Regions from separate parts of the Ancylobacter sp. GW821-FHT10E12 genome, predicted to be linked through region 2. Evidence: riboswitches for the same ligand, from Rfam matches in the RefSeq annotation. Region 2 holds a riboswitch; each other region holds the start of a gene.
The links. A riboswitch is a leader RNA that binds a small molecule or an ion and turns the genes downstream of it on or off. The one in region 2 is predicted to bind thiamine pyrophosphate.
Positions count from the first base shown of each region.

Region 1: linked by a shared signal. The riboswitch ahead of AC1RU4_RS12095 (ABC transporter substrate-binding protein) and the one ahead of thiD (bifunctional hydroxymethylpyrimidine kinase/phosphomethylpyrimidine kinase) in region 2 are both predicted to bind thiamine pyrophosphate.
Region 3: linked by a shared signal. The riboswitch ahead of thiO (glycine oxidase ThiO) and the one ahead of thiD (bifunctional hydroxymethylpyrimidine kinase/phosphomethylpyrimidine kinase) in region 2 are both predicted to bind thiamine pyrophosphate.
Region 4: linked by a shared signal. The riboswitch ahead of thiC (phosphomethylpyrimidine synthase ThiC) and the one ahead of thiD (bifunctional hydroxymethylpyrimidine kinase/phosphomethylpyrimidine kinase) in region 2 are both predicted to bind thiamine pyrophosphate.

Region 1 covers NZ_JBXASN010000007.1:277,442-283,243, reverse strand. Annotated here, with positions in the region: gene AC1RU4_RS12105 (ABC transporter ATP-binding protein/permease) at 1-939, shown strand, start outside; gene clcA (H(+)/Cl(-) exchange transporter ClcA) at 947-2,311, opposite strand; gene AC1RU4_RS12095 (ABC transporter substrate-binding protein) at 2,470-3,411, opposite strand; TPP riboswitch at 3,494-3,612, opposite strand; gene AC1RU4_RS12090 (winged helix-turn-helix domain-containing protein) at 3,658-4,848, opposite strand; gene AC1RU4_RS12085 (sensor domain-containing protein) at 4,845-5,747, opposite strand.
Region 2 covers NZ_JBXASN010000001.1:483,960-489,761, reverse strand. Annotated here, with positions in the region: gene dgcA (N-acetyl-D-Glu racemase DgcA) at 87-1,064, shown strand; gene AC1RU4_RS02355 (MFS transporter) at 1,061-2,212, opposite strand; gene thiD (bifunctional hydroxymethylpyrimidine kinase/phosphomethylpyrimidine kinase) at 2,306-3,127, opposite strand; TPP riboswitch at 3,183-3,294, opposite strand; gene AC1RU4_RS02345 (Lrp/AsnC ligand binding domain-containing protein) at 3,435-3,671, shown strand; gene AC1RU4_RS02340 (DMT family transporter) at 3,678-4,598, opposite strand; gene AC1RU4_RS02335 (cytochrome b/b6 domain-containing protein) at 4,662-5,366, opposite strand; gene AC1RU4_RS02330 (c-type cytochrome) at 5,368-5,802, opposite strand, start outside.
Region 3 covers NZ_JBXASN010000001.1:9,446-15,247, forward strand. Annotated here, with positions in the region: gene AC1RU4_RS00065 (hypothetical protein) at 188-403, opposite strand; gene AC1RU4_RS00070 (phosphatase PAP2 family protein) at 513-1,232, opposite strand; gene AC1RU4_RS00075 (MHYT domain-containing protein) at 1,561-3,849, shown strand; TPP riboswitch at 3,900-4,035, shown strand; gene thiO (glycine oxidase ThiO) at 4,082-5,116, shown strand; gene thiS (sulfur carrier protein ThiS) at 5,094-5,291, shown strand; gene AC1RU4_RS00090 (thiazole synthase) at 5,293-5,802, shown strand, end outside.
Region 4 covers NZ_JBXASN010000005.1:265,499-271,300, forward strand. Annotated here, with positions in the region: gene AC1RU4_RS09060 (efflux RND transporter permease subunit) at 1-2,082, opposite strand, end outside; gene AC1RU4_RS09065 (efflux RND transporter periplasmic adaptor subunit) at 2,100-3,203, opposite strand; partial or broken gene AC1RU4_RS09070 (helix-turn-helix domain-containing protein) at 3,492-3,677, shown strand; partial or broken gene AC1RU4_RS09075 (transposase) at 3,595-4,176, opposite strand; TPP riboswitch at 4,330-4,461, shown strand; gene thiC (phosphomethylpyrimidine synthase ThiC) at 4,561-5,802, shown strand, end outside.

The DNA of each region.
Region 1 (5,802 bases), on a different contig from region 2:
GCCCAGAAGCGGCTGACCTGGTTCACCGCCGGCTACGGGCAGTTCTCGAACGTGTTCCCCTTCATCGTGGTGGCGCCGGCCTATTTCGCCGGCACCATCCAGCTCGGGCAATTGATGCAGACCTCCTCCGCCTTCGGCCAGGTGCAGGGCTCGTTCTCCTTCTTCATCAACGCCTATTCGACGCTGGCCGAGTGGAAGGCGGTGGTGGATCGTCTCATCGGCTTCGAGAACAACATCGCCACCGCGCGTGCCGAGACCGCCGCCGACGCCTGGCGCCACCAGCCGGCGACCGGCGGGGCGATGCTGGCGCTCGACGATGTCGAGTTGCGGCTGCCGGACGGGCGGGCGCTGCTCACCGCCGACGGGATCGCCATCGGCCGTGGCGAGAGCGTGCTGCTGACCGGGCCGTCGGGCTCGGGCAAGAGCACGCTGCTGCGCGCCATTGCCGGCATCTGGCCCTATGGCTCCGGCGCGGTGGCGCTGGCGCCGGAAGCGCGGCTGCTGGTGCTGCCGCAGCGGCCCTATCTGCCGGTTGGGTCCTTGCGCGGTGCGCTCGCCTATCCCGACGCCATGGCCGAGCACGACGACGCCGCGCTGCGCGAGGTGCTGGAGGCGGTGGGGCTCGACGCCTTCGCCGCGCGGCTCGACGAGCGGGCGCTGTGGCCCTCGGTGATGTCCGGCGGCGAGCAGCAGCGGCTCGCGGTCGCCCGCGCGCTGCTGATCAAGCCGGACGTGCTGCTGCTCGACGAGGCCACCTCGGCGCTCGACGAGCCGGGCGAGGCGGCGCTCTACCAGATGCTGCGCCGGCGGCTGCCGGGCGCGGCGATCCTCTCCATCGGCCACCGGGCGACGCTGCGCGCGTTGCATGGACGGCATCTCGCGCTGGAGGCGACGCCCGGCGGCCCGGCGCAGCTCAATGCGGTGCCGGCGGCGGCGTAGCCCGGCCTTACTTGTCCTGGTCGGCGGCGGCCATTCCGCTCATGTCGCGGGACCGCCGGCGAAGCCGGAACCGCCGGCCGGGCGCCGGCTGGCCATTCGCTTCGATGGCCAGGGTGCGCTCCAGCAGGATCTCGTAGATCGGGCGGCCGCCGAGCCGCTGCGCGACCATGTTGGCGACGATCGTCGTCAGCATCACCGGGACGAGAAGGCCGTAGGCGCCGGTGAGCTCCATCACCAGCACCATGCCGACCAGCGGCGCGCCGATGGTGGCCGCGAACAATCCTCCCATGGCGGCGACGGCAAGCCCGACATGGGTGTTTTCCGGCAGCGGCAACAGCATCTCCAGGCCGGTGCCGAAGCACAGGCCGACGGTGGTGGCGAGCGCGAGGATGGGCGCGAAAATGCCGCCGGCGACGCCGGTGGAATAGCTCGCCATGGTCATGACGAAGCGCAGCAGCACGATCACGGCGAGCACGCCCAGCGGCCGGGCCTCCTTGGCAAGCTGCACCGCCAGCACTTCGCCGCCCTGCGTCGCCTCGGGCAGCACGAACATCAGCACGCCGACGACGAGGCCGACGGCGAGCGGGAATATATAGAACGACGTCCGCAGTCCGAGACGGCGGACCTGATCGAGCGACCAGACCAGCGTGCGGTTGAATCCGACGCCGACGGCGCCGAGCAGGGCGCCGAGCACGATGAAGGCCGGCAGCGCGCCGAGGGGCATCTGCGACACGTCGAGCAGCATATAGGGTACGCTGCCGGTGAGCTGCTCGGTGACGACGGCGCTGGCGAGGGACGCCAGAACGACGGCGATATAGGTGCGCGAACTATAGGGAAATTGCCGCCGCGTCTCCTCGATCACGAACAGCACCGCCGCCAGCGGCGCGTTGAAGGCCGCGGCAAGGCCCGCCGCGCCGCCGGCCGCCAGCAGGCCGCGCATGTCCTCGGCCTGCAGCTTCGTCAGGTCGGCGGCGGCCTTGGCGATGGAGGCGCCGAGATGGATGGTCGGGCCCTCGCGGCCGAGCACCATGCCGGAGCCGAGCGACAAGAGGCCGCCGACGAATTTCACCGGCAGCACGCGATGCCACCGCACCTCGCGCAGGCCCTCCATCGCTCCCTCGATCTCCGGCACGCCCGACCCGCCGGCCTCGGGAGCGAAGCGGCGCACCAGCCAGAGCGAGACGACGGCCATGATCGCGGCGACCGCACCGCCGGCGGCATGGAGCGCGGTGCCCGACAGGCCGAGCGTATCGCGCAGCAGCGACGGCCAGGCGGCGATCAGCCCATCGACGCCGAGATGGAAGGCGACGCCGGCGAGACCGACCGCCACGCCGACGACAACCGCTACCGCGTGATAACCGCCATTGCCCATGTCGTTTCCCCCGCGCCCGCGCTATCGGCCCTTTGGGACGGGTAGCACCGCAAGGCACGGGCCGGAAGAACGAAATCGGCAAATTCGCAGGTTCGGCAAGGTACTTGCGGCTTTGCAGCAAGGAGGCCGCGCGCCATCGGAACGCGCGGCCTCCCGCCTCAGGGCAGGACGGGCGCGTAGGTCGCGACCGGCTCGACCGTGTCGATGAGCCCGTGCTTCTTCATGAATTCGCCGAAGCGCGCATAGCGCTCGGTGTCGAGCGCCGCCGGGGCATGGGCGAAGCGGCGCAGCGTATCGGCCCATGCGGTGCGGTTGAGTTCGTCGTCGAGCTTCGGATTGGCCTTCACGAACACGCCCCACGCCTCGTCCGGGTGGTTGAGGATGTAGATGGTGGCGTCCTCGACGGCGGCGAGGAAAGGCTTGAGGCGCTTGTCGCCGATCAGGTCCCTGCGGGTGACGTAGACCAGTTCGTCGAACACCGGCACCCCGTGCTCCTCGGGAAAGAAGGCGATGCCTTCCTTGCCTTCGAGCCTGATCTGGGTGAGTTCGAAATTGCGGTAGGCGCCGATCACCGCGTCGACCTTGCCGGCGACCAGCGCCGGGGAGAGCGCGAAATTGACGTTCACCATGGTGACGTCGGTCGGCTTGAGGCCGGCATCGGCGAGCATGGTGCCGAGCAGCGCGTCCTCCAGCCCGGCGACCGAGAAGCCGACCGTCTTGCCCTTGAGATCGGCGATCGACTTGATGGGGCCGTCCTTCAGCGCCACCAGCGCGGTAAGCGGGGTGGAGACCAGGGTGCCGAAGCGCACCAGCGGCAGGCCCTCCTTCACCGAGAGATAGAGGTTCGGCTGGTAGCTGACCGCGACTTCCGCCTGGCCGGCGGCGACGAGGCGCGGCGGCGCCGACGGGTCGGCCGGCGCCACCAGCTCGACATCGAGGCCGTGGGCGGCGAAGAAACCCTTCTCCCTGGCGAGGATCAGCGGCGCGTGGTCTGGATTCACATACCAGTCGAGCAGCACGGTGAGCTTGTCCGCGGCGGCGGCGGGAGCAAGCGAAAGCGCCAGGGCGATCCCGGCGGCGGCGATGGTCTTGATGAACATATGGATCTCCTCCCGTTGTGGAGATCCGGCACATGAGCTTTCGGGGGAAATCCGGCGCGGGCATGCTCCCTGTGTGGAGGCGACCCCGCCGTCGTTCCGTCCCTTCGCCGGCATGACCCGGATCAGGTTCAAAGGGTCTGGCTTGCGCCATCTCAGCCCCTTGGACCCTTGCGGGCCGGCGGGACACCCCTCGGACAGCCGAAGACTAGCAGAGCGGGTATGCCACGGCAATCGGCGCGAAGCCGGCTATGCGCCGCGCCAGCCGTCGAGATAGGCCACCCGTTCGACCCCGGCGAAGCGGGCCATGCGCGCGAGTTCGGCGTCGAGGCGCTCCAGCCGGCCGGAGGAGGCGCGCACCCCCGGCTCCAGCCACAGGCGGCGCACGTCGAGGCTGCCGGCCTTGCGGTCGGCCTTCATGTCGATGCGCCCGATCAGCCGGTCGTCCTCGATCAGCGGGAAGACATAATAGCCATAGACCCGCTTGGGCGCCGGCACGAATACCTCGATGCGGTAGAAGAAGCCGAACAGGCGCTCGGTGCGCGCCCGGTCGCGCAGCAGCGGGTCGAACGGGCTGAGCACCCGCAGCCGCGCCGGCGGGGCGGGCAGGGCGTCGAAGGCCGGGCCGCTGCCGGCGAAGGCGAAGGAGGCACGCGGCTTGCCGTCGGCGGCGATCACCACGACATCGTCCAGCTTCTCGCGATTGGCCAGTACCCAGGCGCGTGCCTCCTCCGGCGAGACGAGGTCCCAGAAGGCGGCGATCTCGCCTTGGGTGGCGAAGCCCAGCCGCTCCAGCGCCGAGGAGCAGGCCCAGTCGACGAAAGCCTCGCGCGAGATTTCGGGCTCGAAATGGCGGACGGGGATGACGCGTTCGGCGAGGTCGTAGATCTTCTGGAAACCCTCGCGGCCGGCAATGGCGAGCCGGCCGGTACGCCAGTGATATTCGAGCGCCGTCTTGGCCGGATGCCAGTTCCACCAGCCGCCGGGCTGGCGCTGCTCGGCCTCGAAATGCCGCGCCATCAGCCGGCCCTCGGCGGTGACGCGGTCGAGCACATGCTCCATCGACTGCTCGAAGCCGTTCTCGTGCCAGGTGCGCCAGCGCTCGGCGAGATTGGCCTGCGCATGCGCGAAGCGGTGCTTCCAGTAGCGATAGAAGGCGCTGGGAATGATGGCGGCGTCGTGCGTCCAGTGCTCGAACAGCTCGCCGTCGCGCTCCAGCAGCGCGGTCAGGTGCTCGCGCCGATAGGTCTGGGCGCGGGCGAACAGGATGTGGTGATGCGCCCGCTCGACCGTGGCGATGCTGTCGACCTGCACGAAGCCGAGTTCGTGGACGAGATCGAGCAGGCCGGACTTGGACAGCGCCCGTCCGGGTTGCCGGGACAGACCCTGCTTCGCCAGGAAGATGCGCCGCGCGTCGTCATTCGAGAGGTGCAGGCTCATGCACCGTCGATCCATCTGAGATCGACCTCGATGGTCCGGCCGGTGGCCTTGGCGGCATACATCAGGGTGTCGGCGTGGCGGAGCAGCGCGTCGGCGTCGATGGCTTCGACGGTGACGGCGACGCCGAGGGCCGCGCCGATATTGAGCTGGTGGCCGTCGACATCGATCGCCGTGCAGATGGTTTCGGCGAGCGCGTGCAGCGCGTCGGCGGTCGGCGCCTCGTCCGGCTGAAAGGTGAAAAGCAGCACGAATTCGTCGCCGCCGATCCGTGCCACGAAGTGCTCGGGATTCACGCGGGTACGCAGTCTCTCGGCCAGATGCCGCAGCATCCGATCGCCGGTCGCGTGGCCATGGCGGTCGTTGATCGACTTGAAGCCGTTGAGGTCGATATAGGCGAGGCTGATGCCTTCGCCGGGCCGGCGCTGCGCCAGCATAGCGTGCAGCTTCCGATCGAAGGCGGCACGGTTCGGCAGCCCGGTGACGACATCGGTATAGGCCGCCTCCAGAATGCCGCGCTCGAACGCCTTGCGTTCGGAATTGTCGATGATGATCTCGATGTCGAGGCGCTGGCCGTTGATGGTGCGGCGTTGCGTCGAGATGAGCGTGGGAATGATGCGCCCGGAAGAGTGCCGCAGATCGACCTCTTCGAGCTCGTACAGGCCGACCGTTTCCAGCTGGTGGATGCGGCGCAGCCGCTGCGGGTCGTCGAGGGGCCTGGCGGTGTCCAGAAACATCGGCTGACCGGCGATCTCCTCCCAGCTGCGGCCGATCATTTTCAGATAGGCCGGATTTGCCACGATGTACCGGGACACATATTCGGCCGTCGAAATGCAAATGGCGACGGGCGAGAGCTCGAACACGTCCACCAGTGCTTCATAGAGAACCTGGCGCGAAATCATGGATCCTCACAGGACCGGCGGAAAGCCTACGTTCTCCCGTGGAGGTTAACACATC
Region 2 (5,802 bases):
TGTGACGCCCCGGCGCCGCATTTGCGGGCGGACCCGGCCCGATGCACTCTGCCGGGCGATTCGCAACCTGCCGTCGGTGTCGCGCCATGCCCCATCTCCTCGTTCGCGCCGAACGATTCCCTATCGCCGGCCGCTTCGTCATCGCCCGCGGCGCCAAGACCGAAGCCGCGGTGGTACTGGCGGAAGTGCATGACGGCCCGCTGGTCGGGCGCGGCGAATGCGTGCCCTATCCGCGCTATGGCGAGAGCGTCGAGGCGACGGTCGCGGCACTGGAAGCCCTCGCCGGCGAAATCGCCGCCGGGCTCGACCGCGCCGCCCTCCAGCACAAGCTGCCGCCCGGCGCCGCCCGCAACGCGCTCGACTGCGCGCTATGGGACCTCGAGGCCAAGCGCACCGGCCGCCGCGCCTTCGAGCTGGCCGGCCTGCCGGCGCCGCGCCCGGTCGTCACCGCCTATACGATCAGCCTCGACACGCCGGAAGCGATGGCGAGTGCCGCCCGCGCCGCCGCCCGTCCCCTGCTCAAGCTCAAGCTCGGTGCGCCCGGCGATGCCGAGCGGCTCGCCGCCATCCGCGCCGCGGTGCCGGACAGCGAGTTGATCGTCGACGCCAATGAAGGCTGGAGCGCCGACGATCTGCCGGCACTGTTCGATGCCTGTGTCCGCGCCGGCGTGACCCTCATCGAGCAGCCGCTGCCGGCCGGCGCCGACGCGGCCCTGGCCGATATTCCCCGCCCGGTGCCGATCTGCGCCGACGAGAGCGCCCATGGACGCGACAGCCTCGCCGGGCTGGTCGGCCGCTACGACGCCATCAACATCAAGCTCGACAAGACCGGCGGCCTCACCGAGGCATTGGCTCTGGGGCGCGCGGCGCGCGCCGCCGGGCTGGACATCATGGTCGGCTGCATGGTGGCGACCTCGCTTTCCATGGCACCGGCCCTGCTGCTCGCCGAGCTCGCCCGCATCGTCGATCTCGACGGCCCGCTGCTGCTGGCGCGCGACCGCGAGCCGGCGCTGCGCTACGAGGGCAGCCTGATGCTTCCGCCGGAACCGGAGCTCTGGGGCTAACCGGCTGGCCGCAGCCTGTGCGCGACGAGGGCGAGGGCGGCCCCTGCCGCGCCCAGCCCTGCCGGCAGGAAGAAGGTTGCGGCGCCGATCGCGCTCCAGAGCGGCCCGGCGATCAGCGTCACCAACGCGACGCCGATGGTCCCGCCCCAGGTCGCGAGCGCCTGCATGCTGGCGCCGCGCCCGGCCGGCGCATGGCGCGCCACCAGCTCCACCAAGCCGAGATAGGTGCAGGCGAAGGTGCAGGCATGCAGCATCTGCAGCAGCGGCAGCGCCGCCGCCGGCGGATCGAGGCCCATCGCGCCGAAGCGCAGCACCGCGCCGAGCCCACCCACCGCGATCAGCCGCGCCGGCCCCAGCCGGACCGTCAGCCGCGTGCCGAAATGGAACAGCGCCACCTCGGCGATCACGCCGATCGCCCACAGCACGCCGATCATCCCGCCGGAAAGTCCCATGGACTGCCAGTGCAGCGAGGAGAAGGCGTAAAGCACCCCGTGCGAGCCCTGCACCAGCGCCGCCGCGCCGATGCCCACCAGCAGCACCGCGGGAACCCGCCCATCCGCCGCCTCCACCCGCGCGCGCTGCGCCGGCGCCTCCTCCAGTCGCGAGGCGGCGAGCGCGCAGGCGAGGCTCCCGGCGACGATCAGCCAGATGATGCCATCGCCCGGCAGCACGCCGAGCATGGCCCCGGCGACAATGTTGCCGGCAATGAAACTCACCGAGCCCCAGAGCCGCGTGCGGCCGTAGTCGAGCCCGATCGAGCGCCGGCGCGCCACCGTATAGGCGTCGAGCACCGGCAGGGTCGGCTGCCAGAACACCGAGGCGACGCCGAGCGCGACCAGCATCGACCACGGCCCCGGCGCCATCAGCACCGCCACGAAACTGGCGGCGGCGACCAGCGAATAGAGGACCAGCGTCAGCCGCGGCCGCCCGGTGCGGTCGGCGACGAGACCGCCGAGCGGCTGGGTGAACAGCCGCGCCAGCAGCGGCACCGAGAGCGCCACCGCGATCCACGAGGTGTCATAGCCGCGCCCGGCCAGCCAGATCGGAAAGAACGGCAGGTAGATGCCGATGCCGAAGAACAGCCCGACATAGACGGCAGAGATGGCATGCCGCTGGGCGACGATAGGGCGTTGGGCAATCACAGGCATGGCCGATCCGCGACGGCCGATTCGCCTCGAACGCGCGGCCGAGGCTGCGATAGCACCGGCCGGGTCGCCTGCGAACGACCTTGATGGCCCCGATCAGCCCCACCAGGCGTGAAAATGATGCACGGGACCGTGTCCCCGGCCGATCTCCAACCGGTCGGCGGCGCCGATGGCACGGGTGAGATAGGCTTTCGCCGCCTCCACCGCCGGCCGCAGTTCGAGCCCCCGCGCGAGCCCGGCGGCAATGGCGGAGGACAGCGTGCAGCCGGTGCCATGGGTATTGCGGGTGGCGACGCGCGGCGCCGACAGCTCCATGAAGCCATCGGCATCGAGCAGCACGTCGACGCTGTCCGGCCCCTCGCCGTGCCCACCCTTGACGAGCACCGCGCGGGCACCGAGCGCGAGCAGCCGCTCCGCCTGCCGGCGCACCGCATCGAGGTCGGCCGCCGGCTCCTCGTCGAGCAGCGCGGCCGCCTCCGGCAGGTTGGGCGTGATCAGCAGCGCACGCGGCAGCAATTGCCGGCGCAGGCTGTCGATGGCTTCCGGCACCAGCAGCCGGTCGCCGGAGGCCGCGACCATCACCGGGTCCAGCACCACGCGGGTAAGCTCGTGCCGGTCGAGCCCGGCCGCCACCGCCTCGATCACCTCGGGACGCGACAGCATGCCGATCTTCACCGCATCGACCGCGAGATCGGAGAACACGGCGTCCATCTGCGTGGTGACGAAGGCCGGTGGCACGTCGTGGATGCCGGTGACGCCGAGCGTATTCTGCGCGGTGAGGGCCGTGATGACGCTGGCGCCGTAGACGCCGAGCGCCGAGAAGGTCTTGAGGTCCGCCTGGATACCGGCGCCGCCGCCGGAATCGGAGCCGGCGATCGTCACCGCGATGGCCGTCCTGCTGCTCGTCTGCTCGCTCATCGGCGCCTCCCTGGCCGGGGAAGGCCGGGCGCGTCCATGGCGAGGCACACGACCCCGCTGCGCGCGACCCGTTTCCTCCGCCGGCATGACCCGGATCAGGTTCGTGGGTTGGCCGCCGGCCTCTCAGCCCCGCCGGCAAGGCCGGAAGGACACCCCAACGCGATCGTCATCCAGCAGTTAAGCGATGACGTGACCGGGTGCAAGGCGAAGCCGCGCACCCCGGCCGGGGGTTGCGCCGGCACCGGCCTTCTGGTCCTGTGGCGGCATCACGTCAGGCTCTATGCGTCAAGGTTCCCGGAATCCCGCCATGGTCCCCTTCTTCATGCAGATCAAATGCCAGCTCGGCCGCTCCTACGAGGTGGCGAACGCCATCGCCGATGCCGAGATCGCGTCGGAGATCTATTCGACGGCCGGCGATTTCGACCTCCTGGTGAAGTTCTATGTGCCGACCGAGACCGATATCGGCCATTTCGTGAACCAGAAGGTGCAGGCCATTGCCGGCATCCAGGACACCCGCACCATCATCACCTTCAAGGCGTTCTGATCTCGCCTAAGCGGTCGGCCCGGCCGGCGGGCCGGCGGCCGCCTCCTCGCGCTCGACGCCGAGCTGGCGCTCGCGCAGGATGACGAACAGTCCGGCGCCGATGACGATCAATGCGCCCATCAGCACCAGCAGCGGCGGCATCTCGCCGAACAGGATGAAGCCGAGCAGCAGCGACCACAGCATCGCCGAGTAGTTGAACGGCGCCACCACGGATGCCGGCGCGTAGCGGTAGCTCTCGGTGAGCAGGATCTGCCCGACCCCGCCGAACAGCCCGATGGCAAGCAGCAGCACCGCCTCGCGCCAGCCCGGCACCACCCACCCCCAGGCGGCGGTGGCGAGCCCGGCGACCGCGGCCAGCGACTGGAAATAGAACACGATCGCCGCCGTGGTCTCTGTGCCGGTCAGCCGGCGCACCTGCACGATGGCCCCGGCGGTGCAGAAGGCACCGATGAACGCGCAGGCGGCACCGATGGCGCTGTCGCGGGTCTCGAAGCCGCCGCCCATGTGCGGCCACAGCATCACCACCACGCCGATCAGGCCGATGCCCACCGCTCCCCAGCGATAGGCATGCACCGTCTCGCCGAGCATCACCGCTGCCAGTGCCACGGTGATCAGCGGCGCGGTGAAGCCGATGGCGGTGGCGTCGGCGAGCGGGATATAGGCGAGCGCCGTGAAGGAGAGACTCATCGCGCACACGCCGATCATGCCGCGCAGCACATGTCCCATCGGATTGGCGGTACGAACCGCCGCGCCGATCTCGTTGCGCCAGGCGAGCAGGGCCAGCAGCGGGAACAGCGCGAAGAACGAGCGCGCGAACACCACCTCACCCGTCGGAATCCGTTCCGACACGATGCGGACCATGGCGGCCATGATGGTGAAGACGAAGGTCGCGCCGACCTGCAGCGCGATCCCCTTGAGCGCGTTCATGCGCGCCTTGGAGCATGAGTCCCGCCCTGCGACAAGATGATCTTCCGCAGGGCGGCCGTGCATTCAGGGAAACGGGTTGCCTCCCGCCAGCGCGATACCGCCGAACACGATGGCCGCCGCCAGCACGAGGCAGGCGATCGCCATGAGCGCCGACCCCGGCGTCGCCGGCGCCCGGTCGGCATAGGCGCGCGGCGGCTTGCGGCCGGTGATCATCGCCCGGATCACGTTATCGCCGCCGAACAGCGAATAGGCGAGGTTGGCGACGACGTGCAGTCCGATCAGCCCGAGCAGGATCGGATAGATGCGCTGGTGCAGCATCGATCCGAGAGACACCGCCTCGCCGCTCGCCGCCGCCACCATCGGCCCGTCGACCATGATGTCGTCGGTGGTGAACAGGCCGGCGACCGCCTGCCCTCCCACCGCCGCCAGCAGCGCGACGGTCATCCAGCCACCGAGCGGGTTATGGCCGAGATAGCTGCGTCCCCTGCCGGTGACGAGGCCGCACGCATAGGCGAGCGCCGCCCTAGGCCCGCGCAGGAAGCCGGCGAAACGCGCGGTGCTGCCGCCGACCAGCCCCCACAGGAGGCGGAACACCAGCACGGTGAGGATGGCGAGCCCGTTCCACATGTGCCAGACGAGCCCGACATCGCCGTAATATTTTGTGGCGAAGGCGAGCCCGACCAGCGCGGCCAGCGTCCATTTCGCCAGCCGCGTCGGCAGGTCCCAGGCCAGCACGGTCGCCGGCCCGGTCTGTTCGCTGGGTGACATGTCAGCTCTTCTGGCGGAAGGTCTGGTGGCAGGTGCCGCAGGTCTTGATCACGCCGGGGATATTCGCCTTGAAGCTTGCCTCGTCGGTGATCGCCGCCTTGGCTGCGGCGGCATCGGCGCCGAACTTGGCGAACAGCGCGGTGAATTCGGCGCTCTGGCTCCACACCGTCGGCAGCGCCTCGGTCTTGCCGCCGCCCGAACCGGCGGGGAACAGCGAGGGCAGCACCGCCGCATTCTTCGCATAGATGTCGAGGCTCGCCTGCACGGTGGCGAGGTTGAACGGCTCGCTGCCCTTCAGCATCCCGCCGACCGGGCGCGTCGCCTGGCCCCATTCCTTCATCAGCTTCTCGCGCTCGGCAACGGGGTCCTGTGCCAGGACGCTGGTGGCGGCGATGGCAGAAATCGCGGCGGCGACGGCAAGCACCGCCTTACGGCT
Region 3 (5,802 bases), 470 kb from region 2:
GAACCCCTTTGTGCGAAAGCGCCGTGCCATGGGGAAAGGCCAGCCGATCATCCACGAGGCATCGGCCAGCCGCCACGCCGGCAGGCGGTGCCGCAGGCCAAAAAGGTGCGAATCGAGGTCGGCGCACATCGGGTGCTGAGCCCGGCAGTGGCGTTTGCCCGCGCCGGGTCGTGCCACGGGAGCGCGTTCAGTGCTCCTGCTCGTGCAGCATCGTGGCGAGCACCTGCGCGACGCTGCGCGTCACCCGGCGCTTGTACTTGTGATGGACCAGCTGGCCGTTGTGATAGATGTCCTGCTCGACATAGAGATCCTCGCCATCCCATCGCAGGACGTTGTCGGACTGGGTGGTTTCGATGACCCCCATTTCGCGGATCAGGTTGCCGGTCGGCGCGCTGTTGGGCATGCGGCTCCTCCTCGATTTGCGTTCTTCGCAAGGCTCTCACGGCCTCATGAAGCCAACATAGGCGCAGCCACGCCCGAGCGCCATGGGGGCCTTGACGATGGGCGTCGGCTCAGGCCGCGTCCTCCGGTTCGATCTGGCCGCGCCGTTGCAGCCAGTTGGCGATCAGCCAGCATAGAAGCGCCCAGGCGCTGCCCGCGCACCAACCGGCGAGCACGTCGGTCGGCCAGTGCACGCCGAGATAGATGCGGCTGAGGCCGACAAGCAGCGTGAGCAGCAGCGCGACGCCGAGCACATAGACTTTGATCCGTCGCTTGCTCTCGGTGCGCACGATAAGCACCCCGAGGGTGAGATAGGTCACGGCGGCGCCCATGGCATGGCCGCTCGGAAAGCTCAGCGTATGCACGTCGACGAGGTGGCCGACGATGACGGGGCGCGGGCGGTCGAAGCCGATCTTCAGCGCATAGCTCAGCAGCGCGCCGCTGCCGACGGCGAGGAACACGAACAGCGCTGCGGCGCGCTTGCCGTCCACCGCCAGATAGCCGGCGGTCAGCAGGGTGACGACGGCGAGGACGGCCGTGCTGCCGAGACTGGTGAAATCCGCCACGGCGATCTCCAGCCAGGCAGGTCCGATCGGCAGGGCGGGATTGCCGGCCTCGCGAAAGAACAGCAGCACCGCCTCGTCAAAGCCGCGCGTCTGGCCGTCCTCCACCCAGTCGGCGATCACGGCGAACAGCAGCAGCCCTGCAGCTGCGATTGCGAGAACGAACAGGCCGCTGATCTCGGCCGGGTTGGCGCGGCGCGGCGGCGGATTGGAGTGGGACGACGGCATGCATTTCCCGTTTTCATCGATTTTTTGACGGACTGGAACCGGAAGCGCGGCCCGATGTTCTTAAGATCACATGCATTCTAGGAGGATATTATGCTCAAAGGCGGTCTGCTCTGGCTCCTCGGTATCCCCCTGCCCATCATTCTTGGCTTGTGGCTGCTGGGCTATCTGAACTGAACGGTACGAACGCGCGGGCGACGGGAGTGTTCCGCGCCGGCATGCTCTGGATGAGTGGGCGGAACAGGTGCCGATCGGTGGCCTGTTCATTCAGGAACAGGGATCGGCGGGCGCTGCCGCCGGGGGTATTTGCGGGAGTTCGGCGATAGTGGAGATGCATGGCATTGGAGGGCATGACGTCGCGCTAGTCGCCTTGTCGGTGTTCATCGCAACGGCGTCCTCCTATACCGCGCTCGATCTGGCAACCCGCATTCCGCCGGCGATGGGCGCCGCGCGGCGCGGCTGGCTTTGCGCCGCCGCCCTGGTGCTGGGTGGCGGCATCTGGTCGATGCATTTCATCGGCATGATCGCCTTCCGGCTGCCGATGCCGGTCGCCTACGACACCGTGCTGACGCTCGCCTCTTTCGTCATCGCACTTCTCGCCACCGGCGCCGCCTTCTACGCAGCCAGCCGGCACGGAGGCTGGAAGGGGATGCTGCTCAGCGGTGTCTTCATGGGGCTCGGCATTGTCGGCATGCACTATACGGGCATGGCGGCGATGCGGTTGCAGGCACAGACATTCTACCAGCCGCTGTTCGGTGGGGCAGCCATCGCCGTCGCCATCGCCGCCTCGATCGCCGCGCTGTGGCTGGCGTTCCGCCGTCATTCGGTGGCGCAGCGGCTGATGGCCTCGATCGCGCTCGGCATCGGCATTGCCGGCATGCACTACACCGCCATGGCCGGCTTCTCCGTGGCTCCCGACGCCTCGGTTCCCCTGCCTGCGGAAGGCAGCGTCGTGAGCGGCAGCGATCTGGTGACCGCGGTCGTCGCCTCGACGATGGTGATCCTTTTCGCCTCCCTGCTTGCCGCGTTGTATGACCGTCGCTTCGGGCTGCTAGCCGAGCGCGAGGCGGCGATGTGGCGGGAAAGCGAGGAGCGTTTCCGCCACCTATACCGTCACACGCCACTGCCTCTGCATTCGCTCGGCTCCGATGGCCGAATCCAGCAGGTGAGCGACAGCTGGCTCGAGCTGCTCGGCTATCGCGAAGAGGAAGTGGTCGGGCGTCCGCTCACTGATTTCATGACCCCCGAATCCGCCCGGCACCGTAACGAGGAGCACTGGCCGCGGCTGCTCGGCACCGGCGAACTGCATGAGGCGGAATATACGCTGATCTCCAGGGATGGCCGCGAGATCGAATGCGTCCTTTCCGCCGTCGCCGAGCGGGACATGCAGGGCAATCTCATCAAGACATTGTGCGGCCTCATCGACGTGACGGAGCGCCGCCGCGCCGAGGCAGCGCTGCGCCAGTCGCAGAAGCTGGAGGCCGTCGGCCAGCTCACCGGCGGAATCGCTCATGATTTCAATAATCTACTGGCGGTGATCGTCGGCAATCTCGAATTGGCCCGCCGCCGGGCGCCCGAGGATGGGCGCCTGCAGATGCTCATCGAGAACACGATGCAGGCCGCGCAGCGCGGCGCGGCGCTGACGCAGCGCATGCTGGCTTTCGCTCGCCGGCAGGACCTCAATCCCGAACCCGTCGACGTGCCGGAACTGGTGCTCGGCATGGCCGACCTGCTGCGCCGCTCGATCGGGCCGACCATCAAGGTCGAGACCCGCTTCCCGCTCGGCCTGCCGAAGGCGCTGGTCGACGCCAATCAGCTGGAACTCGCGCTGCTGAACCTTGCGGTCAACGCCCGCGACGCCATGCCCGAGGGCGGCACCATCGTGATCGGCGCCAGCGAAGGCAAGGCCGAGCTTGCCGGAGAGGAGGGCGGCGGCGAGGCGAGCTTCTTCCGCCTGACGGTCGCCGATGACGGCGTCGGCATGGACGAAACCACGCTGGCGCGGGCGACCGAGCCGTTCTTTACCACCAAGGGGGTCGGCAAGGGCACCGGCCTCGGCCTCGCCATGGTGCACGGCCTCGCCGCGCAATCCGGCGGGCGGCTCATGTTGACGAGCCGTCCGGGGCACGGCACCACGGCGTCGATCTACCTGCCGATCGCGCCCGGCCGGCGCGATGCGCTGTCCTCTGCCGCCGAGCCCTCGATGCAGCCGCCGCGCCGCGTCGACGGCACGCAGCGCGTGCTGGTGGTCGACGACGATCCGCTGGTGCTGACCGCGACGGCGGCGATGATCGAGGATCTCGGCTACCAGGTGGTCGAGGCGAGTTCGGGCACCGAGGCTCTCGCCGTGCTCGCCGCCAGCGACGGCTTCGACATGGTGCTGACCGACCAGGCGATGCCGGGCATGACCGGCCTGCAGCTTGCAGCGGCAATTCGCGAGCGATTCCCGTCGCTTCCGATCGTCCTCGGCACCGGGTACGCACAGCTGCCGGACGGGGCGGAGACGGTAATTCCGCGTCTCGCCAAACCGTTCAGCCAGGACTCGCTGGAACGGATGCTGCGCGAGACGACACATCGGCCGCCGGGCAATGTGGTGAGTTTGTCGTCACGGCAGGGGTGAGCGAATATTGTCGACCGCAAGGTGACATCGCGCCGGCGAATGATTATATCCATCGTGTCCGGGGGAGCCTCGTCAGGAGGCTGAGAGGCCATCGGCGCGCGAGCGGAGTTCCGCAGGCGGGCAGCATGGCGACCCTTTGAACCTGATCCAGTTTGGACTGGCGGAGGGAGGCTGCATGACCGACGGAACCCCATTCCCTCATGACGAAACGGCGGCGCGTGCCGCCAATGCCATGCGCGTCACCGTGGTCGGCGCCGGTGTCGCCGGGCTGACCTGCGCGCACGCCTTCGCGCAGCGCGGGGCGCAAGTCACTGTAATCGAACGGAAATCGGGATCTGGGCAGGGGTGCTCCTGGTATGCCGGCGGCATGCTGGCGCCGTGGTGCGAGCGCGAGAGCGCCGAGAAGCTGGTCGCCGAGCTCGGCTTCGAATCGCTCGATTACTGGCGCCGCGAGGTGCCGGACGTGCCGGCGCAGGGCAGCCTCGTGCTGGCGCAGGCGCGCGATCTCCCTGATCTCAAACGGTTTTCCCGCCGCACCGAAGGCTATGAATGGATCGACGGCGCCCGGCTCGGCGCGCTGGAGCCGGATCTGGCGGGGCGTTTCGAGCAGGGGCTGTTCTTCCCCACCGAGGCGCATCTGGAGCCGCGCAAGGCGCTCGCGGCGCTGACCGGACGGCTGGTTTCGGAGTATGGAGTTACCTTCCGCTACGACGACACCGTGTCCAGTGAGGTGTACGATCAGCCCGATCCGGCCGATGCGGTGTCCGGTGAGGCCGATATCGTGCTCGATTGCCGCGGCCTTGCCGCCCGCGACGTGCTCGCCGACCTGCGCGGGGTGAAGGGCGAGATGCTGGTGCTCTACTCGACCGAGATTTCGCTCAAGCGTCCGGTGCGCATGCTGCACCCGCGCATCCCGGTCTATGTGGTGCCGCGCGGCGACGGGCATTTCATGATCGGCGCCACCTCGATCGAGAATGACGAGCGCGGACGGGTGACCGGGCGCTCCATGCTGGAGCTGCTGTCGGCGGTCTATGCTCTGCACCCGGCCTTCGGCGAGGCGGAGATCGTGGAGATCGGCGCCGACGTGCGCCCGGCCTTCCCCGACAACCTGCCGCGCATCCGCCGGCGCGGGCGCACGATCCATGTCAACGGTTTCTACCGCCACGGCTTCCTGCTGGCGCCGGCGCTCGCCCGCCGCGCCGCGGAGCTGGCGTTCGACGGGACGCATTTCCCGGAGGTGATGGATGAAGATCGTCGTGAATGGTGAGACGGCGGTGATCCGCGCCGCCACGATCGCCGAGCTGCTCGGCGAGCTCGGCTATGCCGATGCCATCGTCGCCACCGCGCTGAACGGGGCGATGGTGCGCAAGGCGCGCCGCCCCGAGGCCCGGCTCGCCGATGGCGACCGGGTGGAAATTCTCGCACCGATGCAGGGAGGCTGAGATGGATGCCGTGACGAAATCGCCCGCAACCGGTGCATCCGCATCCACGACCCTGGCGCAGGCCGATGCCGTGGAGTTCTACGGCACCAAAGTGTCTTCGCGCCTGCTGCTGGGCACCGCGCAATATCCCTCGCCGGCGATCCTTGCCGAGGCGATCCGCGCCAGCGGGGCCGAGATCGTCACCGTGTCGCTGCGCCGCGAATCCGGGGCGGCCAAAGCCGGGCAAACTCTCGCCGGCCAGAGCTTCTGGCAGCTTATCCGCGACCTCGGGGTGAAGGTGCTGCCCAACACCGCCGGCTGCAAGACGGTGAAGGAGGCGGTGACCACCGCCGAGATGGCGCGCGAGCTGTTCGGCACCGACTGGATCAAGCTGGAGGTGATCGGCGAGGACGACACCCTGCAGCCGGACGTGTTCGGCCTGGTGGAGGCCGCGCGCATCCTTACCCGCGACGGTTTCCAGGTGTTCCCCTACACCACCGAGGACCTGGTGGTCGCCGACAAGCTGGTGGCC
Region 4 (5,802 bases), on a different contig from region 2:
CAGTGCGTCGCGGACCCGGTAGGCGATCTCCCGTACCTTCATCGGATCCGGTCCGATGACGCGGAACTGCACGGGGAAGCCGACCGGCGGCCCGAAGGAGAAGCGGTCGACGCGGGCGCGGGCCTGGGCCAGCGCACCGGCGCCGATCGCGGTCTCGAGCCGGGTCTTCACCCGCTCGCGCCCGTCGATGGACCGGGTCAGGATCACGATCTCGGCGAAGGCCTCGTTGGGCAGGGTCGGGTTCAGGCCAAGCCAGAAGCGTGGCGAGCCCTGCCCGACATAGGCGGTGAAGGTCTGGATATCGGGATCGGTCTGCCCGATCAGCTTTTCTGCTTCAGTGACGAGGCGGGTCGTGGCGCCGATCGAGGATCCTTCGGGAAGGCGAAGCTGGAGGAAAAGCTCCTTGCGCTCGGAGAGCGGGAAGAACTGCTGCTGGACCAGGCCGAAGCCAACCACGGAGGTGAAGAAGATGGCGACGGTGATCGCCACGGTGGTGATCCGCCAGCGCACGCAGGTGCGGATCGCCGCGCGCAGGCCGCGATAGAGGCGGGTCTGGTAGATGGCGTCGTGATCGCCGTGCGCGCCGGCCTTCGCCAGCGAGGAGGGCAGCAGCATCACCCCGAGATAAGGCGTGAATACCACGGCAACGATCCACGAGGCGGCGAGCGCGATGCCGACCACCCAGAAGATGCCGCCGGCATATTCTCCGGCGGCGGACTTCGCGAAGCCCACGGGAAGGAAGCCCGCGACCGTGACCGCGGTGCCGGTGAGCATCGGGAAGGCCGTCGACGTCCAGGCGAAGGCCGCGGCCGCCATGCGGTCATAGCCCTGCTCCATCTTCACGACCATCATCTCCACCGCGATGATGGCGTCGTCGACCAGCAGCCCGAGCGCGATGATCAGCGCGCCGAGGGTGATGCGGTGCAGGTCCATGCCGAGCGTGTACATGACGACGAAGGTCGCCGAGAGCACGAGCGGCACCGAGAGCGCCACCACGATGCCCGTGCGCCAGCCAAGCGACAGGAACGAGACGCCGAGCACGATCGCCAGCGCCTCGACGAAGGATCGCTCGAACTCCCAGATCGATTCCTCGACGATCTCGGGCTGGTCGGCGATCTGTTCGAAGGAGACGCCCTGCGGCACGTCCGCCTGGAAGGCGCGGGTCTCGGCGAGAACGTCCTCGCCGAATTTCAGGATGTTGGCACCGCGCGCCATGACCACCCCGACGCCGAGCGCAGGTTGGCCACGCTGGCGGACGAGGAAGTCCGGCGGATCGACGAAGCCGCGCGTCACGGTGGCGATATCGCCGAGCCGGAAGGTGCGCCCTGCCGATTCCACCGGGGTCTCGGCCACCGCCTTCACGCCGTCGAGGGCGCCGGTGACGCGCAGCGGGATGCGTCGTGCATCAGTTTCCACCGTGCCGGCGGGCGTCACGTCGTTCTGGCGGGACAGCGAATCGAAGATCGCCTGCGGCGTGACGCCGAGGGTCGCCAGCTTGGCATGGCTGAACTCGACGAAGATGCGCTCCTGTTGAACGCCATAGACATTCACCTTGGCGACGCCCGGCACCTTGAGCAGCCGCTGGCGAAGCGCGTCGGCGACCTTCTTGAGCTGGGCATAGTCCACCCCGTCGCCCGTCAGCATGGTGAGAATCGAGTCGACGTCGCCATATTCGTCATTGACGTTGGGACCGATCACGCCGGCCGGCAGCGAGGGCCGGACGTCGTCCATCTTCTTGCGGATCTGGTAGAACAGGCCGGGCACCTCGGCGGGCAGCGTGTCGTCGCGGAAGGTGATCTGCATCGCCGTGAAGGACGGCTTCACATAGGTCTGCACCCGGTCGAAATGCGGAAGCTCCTGGAGCTTCTTCTCGATGAGGTCGGCAACCTGGTCCTGCATCTCGCGCGCCGTCGCGCCGGGCCACACGGCGGTCAGCACCGCGACCTTGACGGTGAAGTTGGGGTCCTCGGAGCGTCCGAGCCGCTGGAACGACAGAGCACCGGCAATGGCGATGGCGAGGATCATGAACAGGACGAGGGGGCGGTGCTCGACCGCCCAGCGCGACAGGTTGAAACGGCCCATGGACGTCGTGGCCCCACTCAGAACGAGAACTGGTCGACCGCCCGGACGGACAGTCCGGCGTCGAGCTTCTGGGCGCCGACTAGCACGACCCGGTCGCCCTCGGTGAGGCCTGCGGACACCAGCACGTCCTTGGCCTCATAGGTCGCGACCGTGATCGGCCTGGCGGTGAGCTTGCCGTCCGCAGCGACGGTCCAGACGAAGGGACCCTTGCCCTGATCGACCAGCGCCGTGAACGGCAGACGGACGATCCGTTCCGCGCTCGGATCGGTCAGGGTGACCGTTGCCGTCATGCCGAGCTGTACCTCGGGACCGGCGGCCGTGACCGGGAATTTCGCGAGATAGGTTCGCGTCGCGGCATCGGCGGCCGGCGACAGTTCGCGCAAGGTCGCCTCGTAGCGGGCGTTCGCGTTCGACCACAGCGTGACGACGGCTTTTGCGGTGCGCGCGCGTTCGACGGACGCCTCCGGGATGGCGACCACCGCTTCCTTCTCGGCCGTGCGGGCGAGGCGAATGGCGGCGAAGCCCGGCTGAACCACCTGCCCCGGCTCGACCGCGGTCGCGGTGATCACGCCCTCGGCGTCCGCGCGCAGCACGGCATAGGACGACGCATTCTTCGCGAGGTCCAATGCGCGCTCGGCGCGGGCGAGGCGCCCCTTCGCTTCTTCGAGGGCGGCGCGCCGGATGTCGAGCGTGGACGCCGTCGTCCAGCCATCCTTGGACAGTCTTTCCGCGCGGTGGAACTCGGCCTCCGCCTGCGCGCGAGCCGCGACAGCGGCGCCGCGCTCGGCCTCCGCCTGCTCGACCTGCAGCCCGAGATCGACCTCGTCGAGGGTGGCGAGCGCATCACCCTGATGGACCACGTCCCCGACATTGACGAGGCGCCTCGCCACCTTGCCCTGGACGCGGAAGCCAAGGTCGCTCTCGACGCGAGCCTGGATGACGCCGACGAGGCTGCGCTCGCCGACGCGCGGCTCGAAGGCGACCGGGCGCGCAAGCACGGGCCTCGCCTTGTCAGGCTCGTGCTGTGAGCTGTCCGCCGGGCCGCAGCCCGAAAGCGTCGCGGCGAGCCCTGCAACAGCCAGGGCCGTGAGGAAACTGGAAAGCGGTGACCGTCCGCGCATGGCGCCCTCGACATACTGGGAGGCTGAATGGAGCGCTGCGGACGATCCGGGATCGCGAGTTCGGGGGGCGGAGTTCGCACTCCGCCGGACCATCCACAGCAACGCCAATATGTCGAGACAAGTGACGAATGTCAATAATCGTCAGTTAATATTTATCACACCATCCGACCCTGCGCAGGGCTCACCGCCACTCTCGGGTCGAAACAAGAACCGCGCGAAATCGCATGCTGGATGTTTGATCCCGGGCTTTGATGGTGCAACCTCGACGCTGGAATCGAGGGCCGCGCTATGGGCCAGCTTCTTCACGGGAGCGCCACGACGACTGAGGCAGTCCGTCGAGCGATCCAACATAGTCAAGCGAGCCTGAGGGCGCTGGCGAAGCGCTGCGGCATCAGCCAGAAGACGGTCGCGAAGTGGAAGAAGCGAACCTCGGGGGCTGATGTGCCGACCGGGCCGAAGAACCCCCCAGGAACGGCCGGTATTCTGTCCCCGTCTTGACAACGGCATGCGCCACCCGCGCCATCTTGGCGGTGAGCGCGGTATCGCCTTGCGGCGGCGATCGGCATCATCCACGTGGCCGGCAACGTAGCGGCCGAGCTTGTCGCGAAAGCTGTTGTCGCGTTGCCGCGCGGCGACCTGCGCTGCCATCTAGAAGGTACGGCGCAGACGCGCATTGCCGTCCTTCGACAGCTTGGTCCGACCGCAGAATGTCCCGGACTGGCAGGCGGCGAGATCGAGACCGCAGAACTTCAAGAACTGGCGATGATGGCCGAACCGCCGGAGATCGCCAGCTTCGGCCAGAATTGTCAGAGCGTTGATCGGCCAGAGTGACCTGCGCAATCTCCTCGATCCGGTTGCGCTCGTGGATCAGGCCTCGAGCCTGGGCAATGATCATCCGGAACATCGTGATGGCCGCGCTCTCCTCCGCCACGGGCAACGCGATCAATGTGCAGGCTGTCTCGTATTCTGTACCGGCCGGTAGCACTAAAGGCCCCTTATGAGTGCCGTTCAACGAGAGTTCGACGACCACGACATCGCCCGCTACGTAAAGCTTTTCGAGCGCGCGGTGCATGTCGGGGGAAGGCCGCGTCGATTGACAGGCTGAGGTGAAGGGAGCACCTTCCCGGTCATTCACCAGGGGGGTCCCGACAAGGGGCTGAGATACTGCTGGGTGCGGCCCTCGCGGCTGTTGCGGCGCAGTGACCCGTTGAACCTGATCCAGTTCATACTGGCGTAGGGACGGTGCGGATGCGTCGCGGCGAGCGCGGCCGGTTTCCCCTTTTTTAGCGAGGGGATTCCTCCATCATCATTCCCGTCAGATCTGGGTCTCCATGCATCATGCGAGGAGCCTTGACCTATGACGACCGAAACACCCACCCCTTCCGTGACAACCGGACCGCTGCCCGCTTCGACGAAAGTGTTCCGGCCCGGCATCCTGCATCCCAACATCCGCGTGCCGATGCGCGAGATCGCCGTGCATCCGAGCGCAGGTGAGCCGCCCGTCACGGTTTATGACGGCTCGGGGCCTTACACGGACCCAGCCGCGCGCATCGCCATCGACGAGGGGCTGCCACGGCTAAGGGCGGACTGGATCGCCGCACGGGGCGACGTGGAGAGCTATGAGGGACGCCATGTGAAGCCGGAAGACAACGGCTTCGTCTCGATCGAGCGGGCGACGCCCGAGCATCCGGTGCGCCACCGCCCGCTACGGGCGAGCGGCAGCCGCGCGGTCACCCAGCTTGCCTATGCCCGCGCGGGGATCATCACGCCGGAGATGGAGTTCGTCGCCATTCGCGAAAATCTGGGTCGCGTACAAGCGAGGGCGGCTGCGCACGATGGAGAGAACTTCGGCGCAGCAATTCCGGATTTCGTCACACCGGAGTTCGTGCGCGACGAGGTGGCGCGCGGTCGGGCGATCATTCCTGCCAACGTCAACCATCCCGAGAGCGAGCCGATGGCGATCGGCCGCAACTTCCTCGTCAAGATCAACGCCAATATCGGCAACTCTGCCGTCACCTCGTCCATGGCGGAGGAGGTGGAGAAGATGGTGTGGGCGATCCGCTGGGGCGCCGACACGGTGATGGACCTGTCCACCGGTCGCAACATTCACAACATCCGCGACTGGATCCTGCGCAACTCTCCCGTGCCGATCGGCACCGTGCCGCTCTATCAGGCACTGGAAAAGGTCGGCGGCATTGCCGAGGATCTCACCTGGGAAGTGTTCCGCGACACGTTGATCGAACAGGCCGAGCAGGGCGTGGACTATTTCACCGTCCATGCCGGCGTGCGGCTGCCCTATATCCCGCTCACCGTCGACCGCGTGACCGGCATCGTCTCGCGCGGCGGCTCGATCATGGCCAAGTGGTGCCTCGCCCATCACCGCGAGAGCTTCCTCTACGAGCATTTCGAGGAGATCTGCGACATCTGCCGCGCCTATGACGTGTCGTTCTCGCTGGGCGACGGGTTGCGGCCCGGCTCGATCGCCGACGCCAATGATGCGGCGCAGTTCGCCGAGCTGGAGACGTTGGGCGAACTCACGCAGATCGCGTGGGCGAAGGATTGCCAGGTGATGATCGAAGGTCCCGGCCACGTGCCGATG